Linked DNA regions of Selenomonas sputigena. The protein of the gene in region 1 interacts with the protein of each later gene in a pairwise test. Links are inferred from orthologs where the notes say so. Each region holds a gene or a part of one and is shown in the gene's direction. Other genes may lie near its edges.

The links.
Region 2: the proteins of OL236_RS05650 (region 1) and rplL interact in binary tests that used the Escherichia coli proteins (3 or more experiments, as listed by UniProt). The link is inferred for Selenomonas sputigena from one-to-one orthologs.
Region 3: the proteins of OL236_RS05650 (region 1) and dnaX interact in binary tests that used the Escherichia coli proteins (3 or more experiments, as listed by UniProt). The link is inferred for Selenomonas sputigena from one-to-one orthologs.

What each region holds. Positions count from the first base shown.
Region 1 is NZ_CP110383.1:1,151,205-1,155,342, reverse strand. The notes cover bases 150-4,138. They hold OL236_RS05650 (DNA polymerase III subunit alpha), read left to right. Parts: upstream 150-542; coding sequence 543-3,938; downstream 3,939-4,138. Other genes in these bases: OL236_RS05645 (hypothetical protein), read left to right, coding at 3,959-4,138; OL236_RS05655 (5'-methylthioadenosine/S-adenosylhomocysteine nucleosidase), read left to right, coding at 150-476. Also shown: more of OL236_RS05655, read left to right, coding at 1-149. UniProt on the Escherichia coli protein: DNA polymerase III is a complex, multichain enzyme responsible for most of the replicative synthesis in bacteria. This DNA polymerase also exhibits 3' to 5' exonuclease activity. The alpha chain is the DNA polymerase catalytic subunit.
Region 2 is NZ_CP110383.1:1,371,592-1,374,640, reverse strand. What follows is about bases 23-2,922. They hold rplL (50S ribosomal protein L7/L12), read left to right. Parts: upstream 23-1,236; coding sequence 1,237-1,608; downstream 1,609-2,922. Other genes in these bases: OL236_RS06695 (MFS transporter), read right to left, coding at 1,694-2,922; rplJ (50S ribosomal protein L10), read left to right, coding at 596-1,150; rplA (50S ribosomal protein L1), read left to right, coding at 23-420. Also shown: more of rplA, read left to right, coding at 1-22; more of OL236_RS06695, read right to left, coding at 2,923-3,028. UniProt on the Escherichia coli protein: The binding site for several of the GTPase factors involved in protein synthesis (IF-2, EF-Tu, EF-G and RF3). Is thus essential for accurate translation.
Region 3 is NZ_CP110383.1:2,275,792-2,278,850, forward strand. Bases 27-2,936 are described here. They hold dnaX (DNA polymerase III subunit gamma/tau), read left to right. Parts: upstream 27-439; coding sequence 440-2,434; downstream 2,435-2,936. Other genes in these bases: OL236_RS10970 (YbaB/EbfC family nucleoid-associated protein), read left to right, coding at 2,509-2,844; recR (recombination mediator RecR), read left to right, coding at 2,846-2,936. In the rest of the region: more of recR, read left to right, coding at 2,937-3,059. UniProt on the Escherichia coli protein: Part of the beta sliding clamp loading complex, which hydrolyzes ATP to load the beta clamp onto primed DNA to form the DNA replication pre-initiation complex.

The sequences.
Region 1 (4,138 bases):
TAGGCAGAGAGACGGTCAATATATCGGCATGGAAATCGCACTTTCGCGCACGCGGTGAGGGTGTCGATGAAGAGGCACTCGACCAGCTCGGCGTCTTTGCCTACGACAAGGAAGCGCGTCGCTTCACGCAGGAGGTCTTTCACAGAGCAGACGAGGGTCTCTTTCGGACGGCGCTCGCGCTCAAGAACTCCTACAAGAAAGGAAGCGTGACGGAGGGCGTCATCGGTACGGCGGACAGCTGGAACTGCCAAGTCGACCGCGTGCTCTTCCTGCATGATTTCTACGGCACTGCGGTTGAGGAGATGGAGGGTGACGCCGTCGCGCAAATTTGCCAGACGTACGATGTGCCGTTCCTCACGATCCGCGTCGTTTCCAATACGGTCTTTGCGGGTGATGTTGATTGGGATCTCGCTGTCGGCGCCGCGCTGCAGGAATATGTTCTCGCTGTTGCCGAAGCGTATATGAAGAAGCGTTGAAGGTTCGCTCGTTTTCCTTTATAATAGGAAGAAGCGAAACATAAAAGAGTGATAGAGGAGGCTGCCATGACGAAGATTCCCTTTGCACATTTGCACGTTCATACATGCTACAGCCTTCTCGACGGCGCAAGTCGCATTCCCGAGCTTATCGCACGCACGAAGGAGCTTGGCATGGATTCCGTCGCGATCACCGATCACGGGGCGATGTACGGCGTCATTGATTTTTATAAGGAAGCGAAGAAGCAGGGAATCCGTCCGATCATCGGCTGTGAGGCGTATCTTGCGCCTGAGTCGCGCTTTGACCGCACCGAGGTGCGCGGCACGCGCTACTATCATCTGATTCTTCTTGCGGAGAATGATGAAGGCTATCGAAGCCTGGTGAAACTCGTCTCGCTAGCCAATACAGAGGGCATGTACTACAAGCCGCGCGTCGATAAGGACATCCTGCGCAAGTATCATAAGGGCCTCATCTGCCTCAGCGCCTGCGTCGCGGGAGAGATCCCGCAGGCGATCCTGCGTGGCGAGCGCGAGCGCGCGGAAAAGCTCGTCGAGGAGTATATCGACATCTTTGGACGAGAGAATTTCTTCCTTGAGATTCAAGACCATGGAATCCCCGATGAAAAGACAGCATTCGCGGGTGTCATTGAGCTGGCGGAGAAGTTCGGCGTCGGACTCGTGGCGACGAACGACATCCACTATGTGCATAAAGAGGACACGGAGGCGCACGATGTCCTGCTCGCGATTCAGACGGGCAAGGGCGTCCATGATCCGACGCGCATGCGCTATGCCGAAGGGGAGTTCTACATGCGCTCGCCCGAGGAGATGCAGGCGCTTTTTCACGATCACCCGGAGGCGCTCGCCAATACGCAGAAGATCGCCGAGCGATGCAAGGTCGACTTTGAGTTCGGGCATCTTCATCTGCCGAATTTTCCGTTGCCGGAGGGAATGTCGGACGAGGCCTACCTAAAGCAGCTCTGCGAGGAGAATCTGCCCCTTCGCTACGAAAAGATCACGCCCGCTGTGCGCGAAAGGCTCGATTACGAGCTTTCCATCATCCATCGCATGGGCTATGACAGCTACTTTCTCATCGTCTGGGATTTCATCAAGTATGCGCGCGGCGAGGGAATCGCCGTCGGTCCGGGGCGCGGCTCGGCGGCGGGCAGCATCGTCGCCTATCTCCTGGGCATCACGAACCTCGATCCCCTGAAGTACGAATTGCTCTTCGAGCGTTTTTTGAATCCGGAGCGCGTGACGATGCCCGATATCGACATCGACTTCTGCTACATTCGCCGCGAGGAGGTCATCGACTATGTGAAGCGCCGCTACGGCGCCGATCATGTCGCGCAGATCATCACCTTCGGCACGATGGCGGCGAAGGGCGCGATCCGTGACGTCGGGCGTGCGCTCGAAATGACGTATGCGAGCGTCGACCGCGTGGCGAAGGCTGTGCCGTCAGAGCTTGGCATCACGCTCGACCGTGCGCTCGCCGATTCGCAGGATTTTCGCAGCATCTATGAGGAGAGCGACGAGACGAAGCGGCTCATCGACTTCGCGCGCGACCTTGAAGGGCTGCCGCGCCACTCGTCGACGCACGCGGCGGGCGTCGTGATCGCGCGAAATCCCTTGACCGACTATGTGCCTGTGCAGGTCTCCGACGGCACGCTCGTGACGGAGTACGACAAGGATCACGTGGAAGAGCTGGGGCTTTTGAAGATGGATTTCCTCGGCCTGCGCACGCTCACGGTCATCGCCGACGCCTTGAAGAACATCAAGAAGAGCCGCGGCATCACGATCGACATCGACACGATACCGCTTGAAGACGAGAAGACAGCCGAGATGCTCTGCCGCGGCGATACGGGCGCGGTTTTCCAGATGGAATCGGCGGGCATGACGAATCTCGTCAAGGACTTGCAGCCGAAAAACTTTCAAGACCTCATCCCGACGGTCGCGCTCTACCGGCCGGGCCCCTTGGGCAGCGGCATGGTGACGGATTTCATCGCGGGCAGGCATGGCAAGAAGAAGGTGACCTACCTGCATCCTCTCTTGGAGCCGATCTTGAAGGAGACGTTCGGCGTCGTGCTCTATCAGGAGCAGGTCATGCAGGTCGTGCAGGTGCTCGCGAACTTCACGCTCGGGCAGGCGGACATCCTGCGCCGCGCCATGGGCAAGAAGAAGCACGAAGTCCTGATGTCGCAGCGCGAGACGTACATGAAGGGAACGCGAGAGAACGGCATTGATGATGCTTTGGCAGAAAAGATCTTCGATCTTCTGACACATTTTGCCGACTACGGCTTCAATAAGTCGCACAGCGCGGCATACGCGCTCGTGGCGTGGCAGACGGCGTACTTGAAGGCGCATTATCCGCAGGAGTTCATGGCGGCGATGCTCACGAGCATCATGGACACGAACGATAAGGTCGGCGTCTACATCGAGCTTTGCCGCCGCATGGGCATCAAGATTCTGCCGCCCGACGTCAACGCGAGCGAGGCGAATTTCAGCGTCGACGGCGCGGCCATTCGTTTTGGCCTCGCCGCCGTGCGAAATGTCGGCGAGGCGGCGATCAAGAGTCTCGCAGCCGTGCGCGAGGAAGGCGGCGCTTTCACGTCGCTCCTGGACTTCTGCACGCGCGTCGATATGCGCACGGCAAATAAGCGCGTACTTGAAAGTCTCATCAAATGCGGTGCGTTCGACTCGCTCGGCGCGCACCGCTCGCAGCTTCTTGCCGTCTTGGAGCGCGTCATCGATGTCGCTGCACGAAAGCACGCGGATGCAGCGAGCGGGCAGATCGGCCTTTTCGGCGAGGCGGCGATGCAGGAGGCTGAGGACGTCGCGCTTCCCGACATCGCTGAGGCAGACTCGGTGCAGCGACTCGCGTGGGAGAAGGAGAACACAGGCTTCTTCATTACAGGACATCCGCTCGATCGCCATGAGAAGAAGATCAAGAATCTCGTGCCCATCGGGGATATCTTAGACGGCAAGAAGAAGGAGCGCCAACTCGTGCGCATCGGCGGCCTCATCTCCTCGGCGAAGCGGATCGCAACGAAGAAGGGCGACACGATGTGCTTCTTGGAATTGGAGGACTACACGCATTCCGTCGAAGTCGTCGTCTTCCCCGCGGTATTCTACCCGCATGTGAACCTCCTTGTTCCCGATGCGGCCATCGTCGTGCAGGGGCGCGTGAATTTCACAGATGACGGCGTCAAGGTGCTTGCCGACACGATTACTGCGCTCGACGATTATCGGCAGGATTATTACATCACGCTTACCGCAGAGCACGAGGAAGCGGCTGCGCTCGATGCGCTCTACGGCATTTTCGCGATGCACAGGGGCGATCATGTCGTCTTTTTGAATCGGAAGGGACGTTGGCAGAAGTTGGAGCCGCAGTATTGGCTCGACGCATCTCCTGCCGTCGTGCAGGAAATCGAGGCCTTGCTCGGCAAAAACTCGGTGTTGCAGAGATAGCGCCGAAGGAGGAAATTTTCATGTGGACATCGATCTTTGTGGCTGCAACAAAGGGGCAGGCGGAGAAGATCTGCGAAAGGCTGGAGGCGGAAGGCATATTGACGGATCGGAAATCCGTCGGCAGCCAGCGCAAGGCGAACTTCGAGATACGCGTCCTCGCCTCGGAAGTGGAAGAGGCGCGCGACATCGTCTGCAATATG
Region 2 (3,049 bases), 220 kb from region 1 along the record:
GCAGGTGCTGATTACGTCGGCTCGGACGAGATCGTCACGAAGATTCAGGGCGGTTGGTTCGACTTCGATGTCGCCGTCGCTACGCCCGATATGATGGGCACGGTCGGCCGCCTCGGTAAGGTCTTGGGTCCTCGCGGTCTCATGCCGAACCCGAAGCTCGGTACGGTCACGATGGATCTTGTGAAGGCGATCAGCGAGATTAAGGCCGGTAAGGTCGAGTACCGCACGGACAAGGCCGGCAACGTCCATGTCCCGATCGGCAAGGCTTCGTTCGATGTCGATAAGCTCAAGGCGAATTATCAGGCACTCATCGACACGCTCGTCCGCGTTCGCCCGGCAGCAGCGAAGGGGCAGTACATCCGTGCGATCACGGTCAGCTCTACGATGGGCCCCGGCGTTCCGATTGCTACGATGGCCTAATCCGATAAAACAGCATACGATGACTGTAGACAGCAGGTATGGATCTTCCATCTAACGAGCAAGTTGCTCGCCCGCCGAGGTCGGATTCAGGCGCATTGCTTCAAAAGATGCGGCTTCCGGCATACAGTTGGGAGCCGTTTTATTTTGTTGAATCTCATTGAGAGGGGGTGCAAGAATGAATGCAAAGGTAAATGCAAAGAAGGAAGCGGTCGTTGCTGAGCTGAAGGAAAGGCTTCAGACGGCGAAGGGAGCCGTTTTTACAAGCTACAAAGGCTTGACGGTAGCGCAGGACACGGCGCTTCGCCGCGCGCTTCGTGAGGCAGGCGTTTCGTATCATGTCGTCAAGAACACGATGACGCGCATCGCCGCGAAGGAACTCGGGCTCGACGAACTTTGCGATCACTTGGAGGGGACGACGGCTCTTGCCGTTTCCACTGACGACGCTGTGGCGCCGGCGAAGGTCATCTGCGAGTTCATGAAGAAGAACAAGCTCGATGAAGCCGGCATCCTGACGCTCAAAGCAGGTCTTCTCGACGGACGCGTCATCGACGTCGCTGAGGTCAAGGCTTTGGCCGATCTGCCGTCGCGCGAGGTTCTTCTCGCAAAGCTCTTGGGCAGCATGCAGTCTCCGATTGCGGGTACGGTCAACGTGCTCCAAGGAGTCATCCGCAACGCGGTCTATGTGCTTGAGGCGATCCGCAAGCAAAAGGAGGAGCAGGCTTCCGCCTGAACCTTATAGAGTGCAGCGGTTGGGCAGACGTCCGCCGCTTGCAGGCTGAATACATTTGAAGAAAACAATTTTATGGAGGTACAATCATGACTAAAGAAGAAATCCTGCAGGCCATTGAGGGCATGACCGTCCTCGAACTTTCCGAACTTGTCAAGGATATGGAAGAGAAGTTTGGCGTCAGCGCTGCGGCTCCGGTTGCTGTTGCTGCTGCCGGCGCTGCTCCGGCTGCTGCGGGCGGTGAAGAGAAGACCGAGTTCACGGTCGTTCTTGCTGCTGCCGGCGACAAGAAGATCAACGTCATCAAGGCTGTCCGCGAAGCTACGGGTCTCGGCCTGAAGGAAGCGAAGGAGCTCGTTGACGGCGCTCCTGCTCCGATCAAGGAGAACATCGCGAAGGCAGAGGCAGAAGAGCTCAAGAAGAAGCTCGAAGAGGCCGGCGCAACGGTCGAGCTCAAGTAATTTGGGCGCAGCAGAAGCTGCATAAGAAACCGCCCTTGCAAGTCGATTTTCGACTGCAAGGGCGGTTTTTGTTTGGTTGGTTGGTTTACGCTTCCTGCTGCAGAGGAACCGGATGTTCGCTTTCTCTCTGTGCTGTTTTTCGCGCCCCGTTCCAGCGGTATTGGATCGTCAGCACCGTAAGCGCGGCGATGAACATGAAGAGCGCCATGAGGAAGTAGCCCGTGTCGAAGGAGCCTGTCTCCGTCTTGAGCCAGCCCATCATGTAGGGGCCGACCCAGCCGCCGAGATTGCCGCAGGAGTTGATGAGGGCGACGCTGCCGGCAGCGGCGGAGCCGGAGAGGAAGCTCGTCGGGATCGTCCACCAGACGCCCATGGCGGCGTAGATGCCGATGGCGGACAGGCAGACGAGGAAGAGTGCCGTGTACATGTCATCAGCAAAGGGGCTGAGTCCTAGGCCGACGGCGCCGACGAGGAGAGCGCCCGCGACGTGCCAGACCTTGTCGCCCGTCTTCGTCGAGGTTTTGCCGATGATGACCTGCACGATGAGCGCCGCCGTCATCGGAATGGCGATGGCGCCGCCGAGGAATCCGGTTGACCAGCCCGAAAGCCCCTTGAGCACCGTCGGCATCCAGAAGTTGAAGCCCCAGAAGCCGATGACCCACATGAAGTAGATGAAGCAGAGTTTCAAGACCTTGGGATCGGAGAAAGCCTGGAAGATCGTGTATTTCTTGACGCTTTGCATACGCGCCTGCTCTTCTTCGTACTGGCGGTTCAAGTATTCCTTTTCTTCTGCACTGAGCCAGGAAACCTGGTCGGGCTTGTCTTTGACGAAGTAGAAGAAAAATACGGCGAAGAGGAGGGCGGGCCCTGCCTCCAAGATGAACAGTTCCTGCCAGCCGTGCATGCCGAAGAAGGATGTTTGCAGCAGGAATCCCGCGAGCGGTGCGCCGATGATCGTTGAGATGAGAAGTGACGTCAGCATGAGGGAATTGGCGCGTGCTCTCTCCCTTTCGGAAAACCAACGCGCGAAGAGCACGGAGTAGATGACGGGGTAAAGGCTCGCTTCCGAGGCGCCGAGCAGGAAGCGGCAAAGGTAGAACTCCGTCTGCGTCTGCATGAATGCCATGAAGATGCAGACAAGTCCCCAGGTGAACATGATGCGTGCGATCCACTTTGCGGCGGAAAAGCGGGCGGCGATGAGTGCGCCGGGGATTTCCAGGAGCAGATAGCCCATGAAGAAGATGCCCGCGCCTGCGCCGAAGATTTCGGGCGTGATCCAGTCGAGATCCTGCGTCATCGTCAGCGCTGCATAGGCGATGTTCACGCGGTCGATGCAGGCGATGATGGACACGAGAAAGACGGGCAGGATGATGCGCAGGTCGCGCTTTCGTCTGAGACGGGCGAGATCCAAATTTTCCATAATGATTCCTCCTAAAATAAT
Region 3 (3,059 bases), 1.1 Mb from region 1 along the record:
ATGCGCTGTATCTATCGAGGAGACAAACCGCAGGCGTAGCGGTGCTACGTCGAGGATTTGTCGACGACGAGAGGACAGCGCAGATGTGTGAAGATGGGCGGCTGAATTTATCAGTGATTCCTGAACAGCGGTTGACGGCTTCTGCCTGTCTATGCTACAATCAAAGAACGCAATGGGCGTTTTCTATGCTGCTCTTTTGAGAAGCCTTTTCCAGTTCGGAGCGCGGCGCTTTGGTCTTGCGCAATGGAGTCTCGTGAACCCCGTCAGGTCCGGAAGGAAGCAGCGGTAAGCGAATCGCTTCATGTGCCGCGAGGGCGCCTGGGGGTCGCGCCCCGAAGTGGAAAAGGAGTATTTGCTGCTGTGCGGAGTTTCGGCTTGGTGCGGCAGCTTTTTTCTATGGATTCGTTTGCAATTTTCTATGCGTTCAAGGAGGGACGATATGGCGTACATCGCGCTCTACCGCCAATGGCGGCCGGGGAGCTTCAAGGATCTCGTGGGGCAGACGGCCGTATCGAGGACGCTTTCCCATGCGATTTCCGCAGGACGCATCGCCCATGCCTACCTCTTTTCTGGCCCGCGCGGCACGGGCAAGACGAGCACGGCGAAGATTCTCGCGAAGTCGCTGAATTGTGAGAAGGGGCCGACGCCCGAGCCTTGCGGCGTCTGTAAAAATTGCACGAAGATCGCCGACGGCACGGCGCTCGACGTCTTTGAGATCGACGCGGCGTCGAACCGCGGCATCGACGAGATGCGGGACTTGCGCGAGAAGGTGAAATTCACGCCCGCCGAAGGGCGCTACAAGGTCTACATCATCGACGAAGTGCACATGCTGACGACGGAGGCATTCAATGCGCTTTTGAAGACGCTCGAAGAGCCGCCCGCCCATGTCGTCTTCATCCTCGCGACGACAGAGCCGCACAAGGTGCCGGCAACGATCCAGTCGCGCTGCCAGCGCTTCGACTTTCGGCGCATCACGGTCGAGGAGATCGAAGCGAGGCTCGCCTATGTGGCACGGGAGATGAAGATCCCGTGCGAGAAGGAAGCGCTTCGCCTCATCGCGCGGCAGGCGGACGGCGGCATGAGGGACGCGCTGTCGCTGCTTGACCAGTGCGCGAGCTTGGACGGCGATACATTGACGGCGGCATGTGTCGAGGAGAATCTCGGCCTCATTGGACATGAGCCGATCTATCGCCTGACGAAGTCGATCGGCGAGCGCGCGAAGGGCGAGGTCTTGGAAACGATCGCGGAGCTTCTCGCGCTCGGTAAAGATCCGATGCAGCTTTTGGCGGAATTGACGCTTCATCTGCGAAGCCTCATGATCTACGAGGCGGCGGGCGCTATTGCGGCTCTCAATCTCGTGGACGACACCGGAGCTGCGCTCGAAGAGCAGAAAGCGCTTTTCACGCAGGCGCAGATCATGGCGATGATCGCGCGTCTGCACGAGGCGATGGCGGAGCTTCGCTGGACGCCGCAGCCGCGCATCACGCTTGAGGTCGCGCTGCTTTCGCTCTGCCGTGAGAATGTGGAAGATGGCGCAGAAGGTGCACCAGCACCCACCCACCCCGCAGCGCCCGCCCCCGCCGAAGTGGCGCGCGTCGCCCGCCTTGAGGCGGAGCTTGCCGTCCTCAAGGCGCAGCTTTCGGCGCAGCCTGCGAGAGCAGCCGCGCCTGCAGCATCTCCTCTTCCAACCGCGAGAAGACGGGCGGCAAGTCGCACGAACGAAGCGGCTTCTTCCGGCACGCCGGCACGCAATAGCGCACCGCTTGCCTCTTCCGCTCCTGCCGCACAGGCCACGCCGAATCCCGAGGGAGAGAAGATCTACGCCGAACTTCTCTCCCGCCTGCAGGAGAAGCAGCGCATCTCCGTTCTCGCTTGCCTCAAGGGCGCATCTTTCTTGTCAAGCGGCGCGGGCACGTTTCGCCTGCATTTTTCAAGTCCTTTGCTCGCGCGGCGCACAATGCGCGACGACTACCGAAAGATCATCGAAGAATTGCTCGCCGAGATCGCAGGCACACCGCTTGCAATCTCGTGCGAAGCGCAAGCTGTGCCGCCTGCCGCGCCGCCTCCTGCGCCGAAGAAAAAGCCGCCGTTGGCGGCGCTCGACGAGATCGAGCCGCGAGGGCTTTCACCGAAACCGCTGGAGATCGACGAGAACGAGCTTTCGCCCGAAGAGCGAAGTCGTCTGCAAAATGCCGTTTCGCTCCTCGGCGGACATCTCGTCGACCTGCCCGAAGAGCAGCGCATCGCCGCCCTCGCCGCGAGCGGCAAGGCAGTCGCTAAGTCCGTGGCCGAGACGGCAGAAGGCGAGGACGCGCCGCCGCTCGATGACGCGCCGGTGTTTGATGACATTTCGCTGCCCGATGATGCGCCGGTGCCCGATGACGTGCCGCCGCCGGATGATGGCGATGCGCCGCCGCCGCAGGAAAACAGTTGACCTAAGAGCCGCTTTGCGGCTATAATCGAAGGAAAAGCGCAGGCGAAGCGCCTGCTTTTGAAAGGAGAAACGCAATGTTTGGTGGAATGGGAAACATGGGCAATATGCAGGGTATGATGAAGAAGGTGCAGAAGCTTCAAAATGACATGAAGAAGATGCAGGAGGAGCTGAAGAAGAAGACCGTCGAGGTGTCGGCGGGCGGCGGCGCTGTCAAGATCGTCATGAACGGCGAGAAGGAAGTGCAGTCGCTTCATATCGATCCCGCTGCCGTCGATCCCGAGGATGTCGAGATGCTGCAGGATCTCCTCTCGGCTGCCTTCAACGAGTCGGTCAAGAAGGTCGACGACATGATGGCGGGCGAGATGGGCAAGCTCACGGGCGGCCTCGGCCTTCCTCCGGGCATGTTCTGAGATGCAGTACATCGCACCGCTGGCAAAACTCATTGAACACTTTCGCGCACTGCCGGGCATTGGCTCCAAGACGGCAGTGCGTCTTGCTTATCACGTCCTCGACATGGATGCAGCGAAGGCGCGGGCGCTCGCTGAGGCGATCGTCGAAGCGCGGGAGAAGATCGGCTTTTGCAGCGTCTGCTGCAACCTCTCAGACCAAGATCCATGCGCGATCT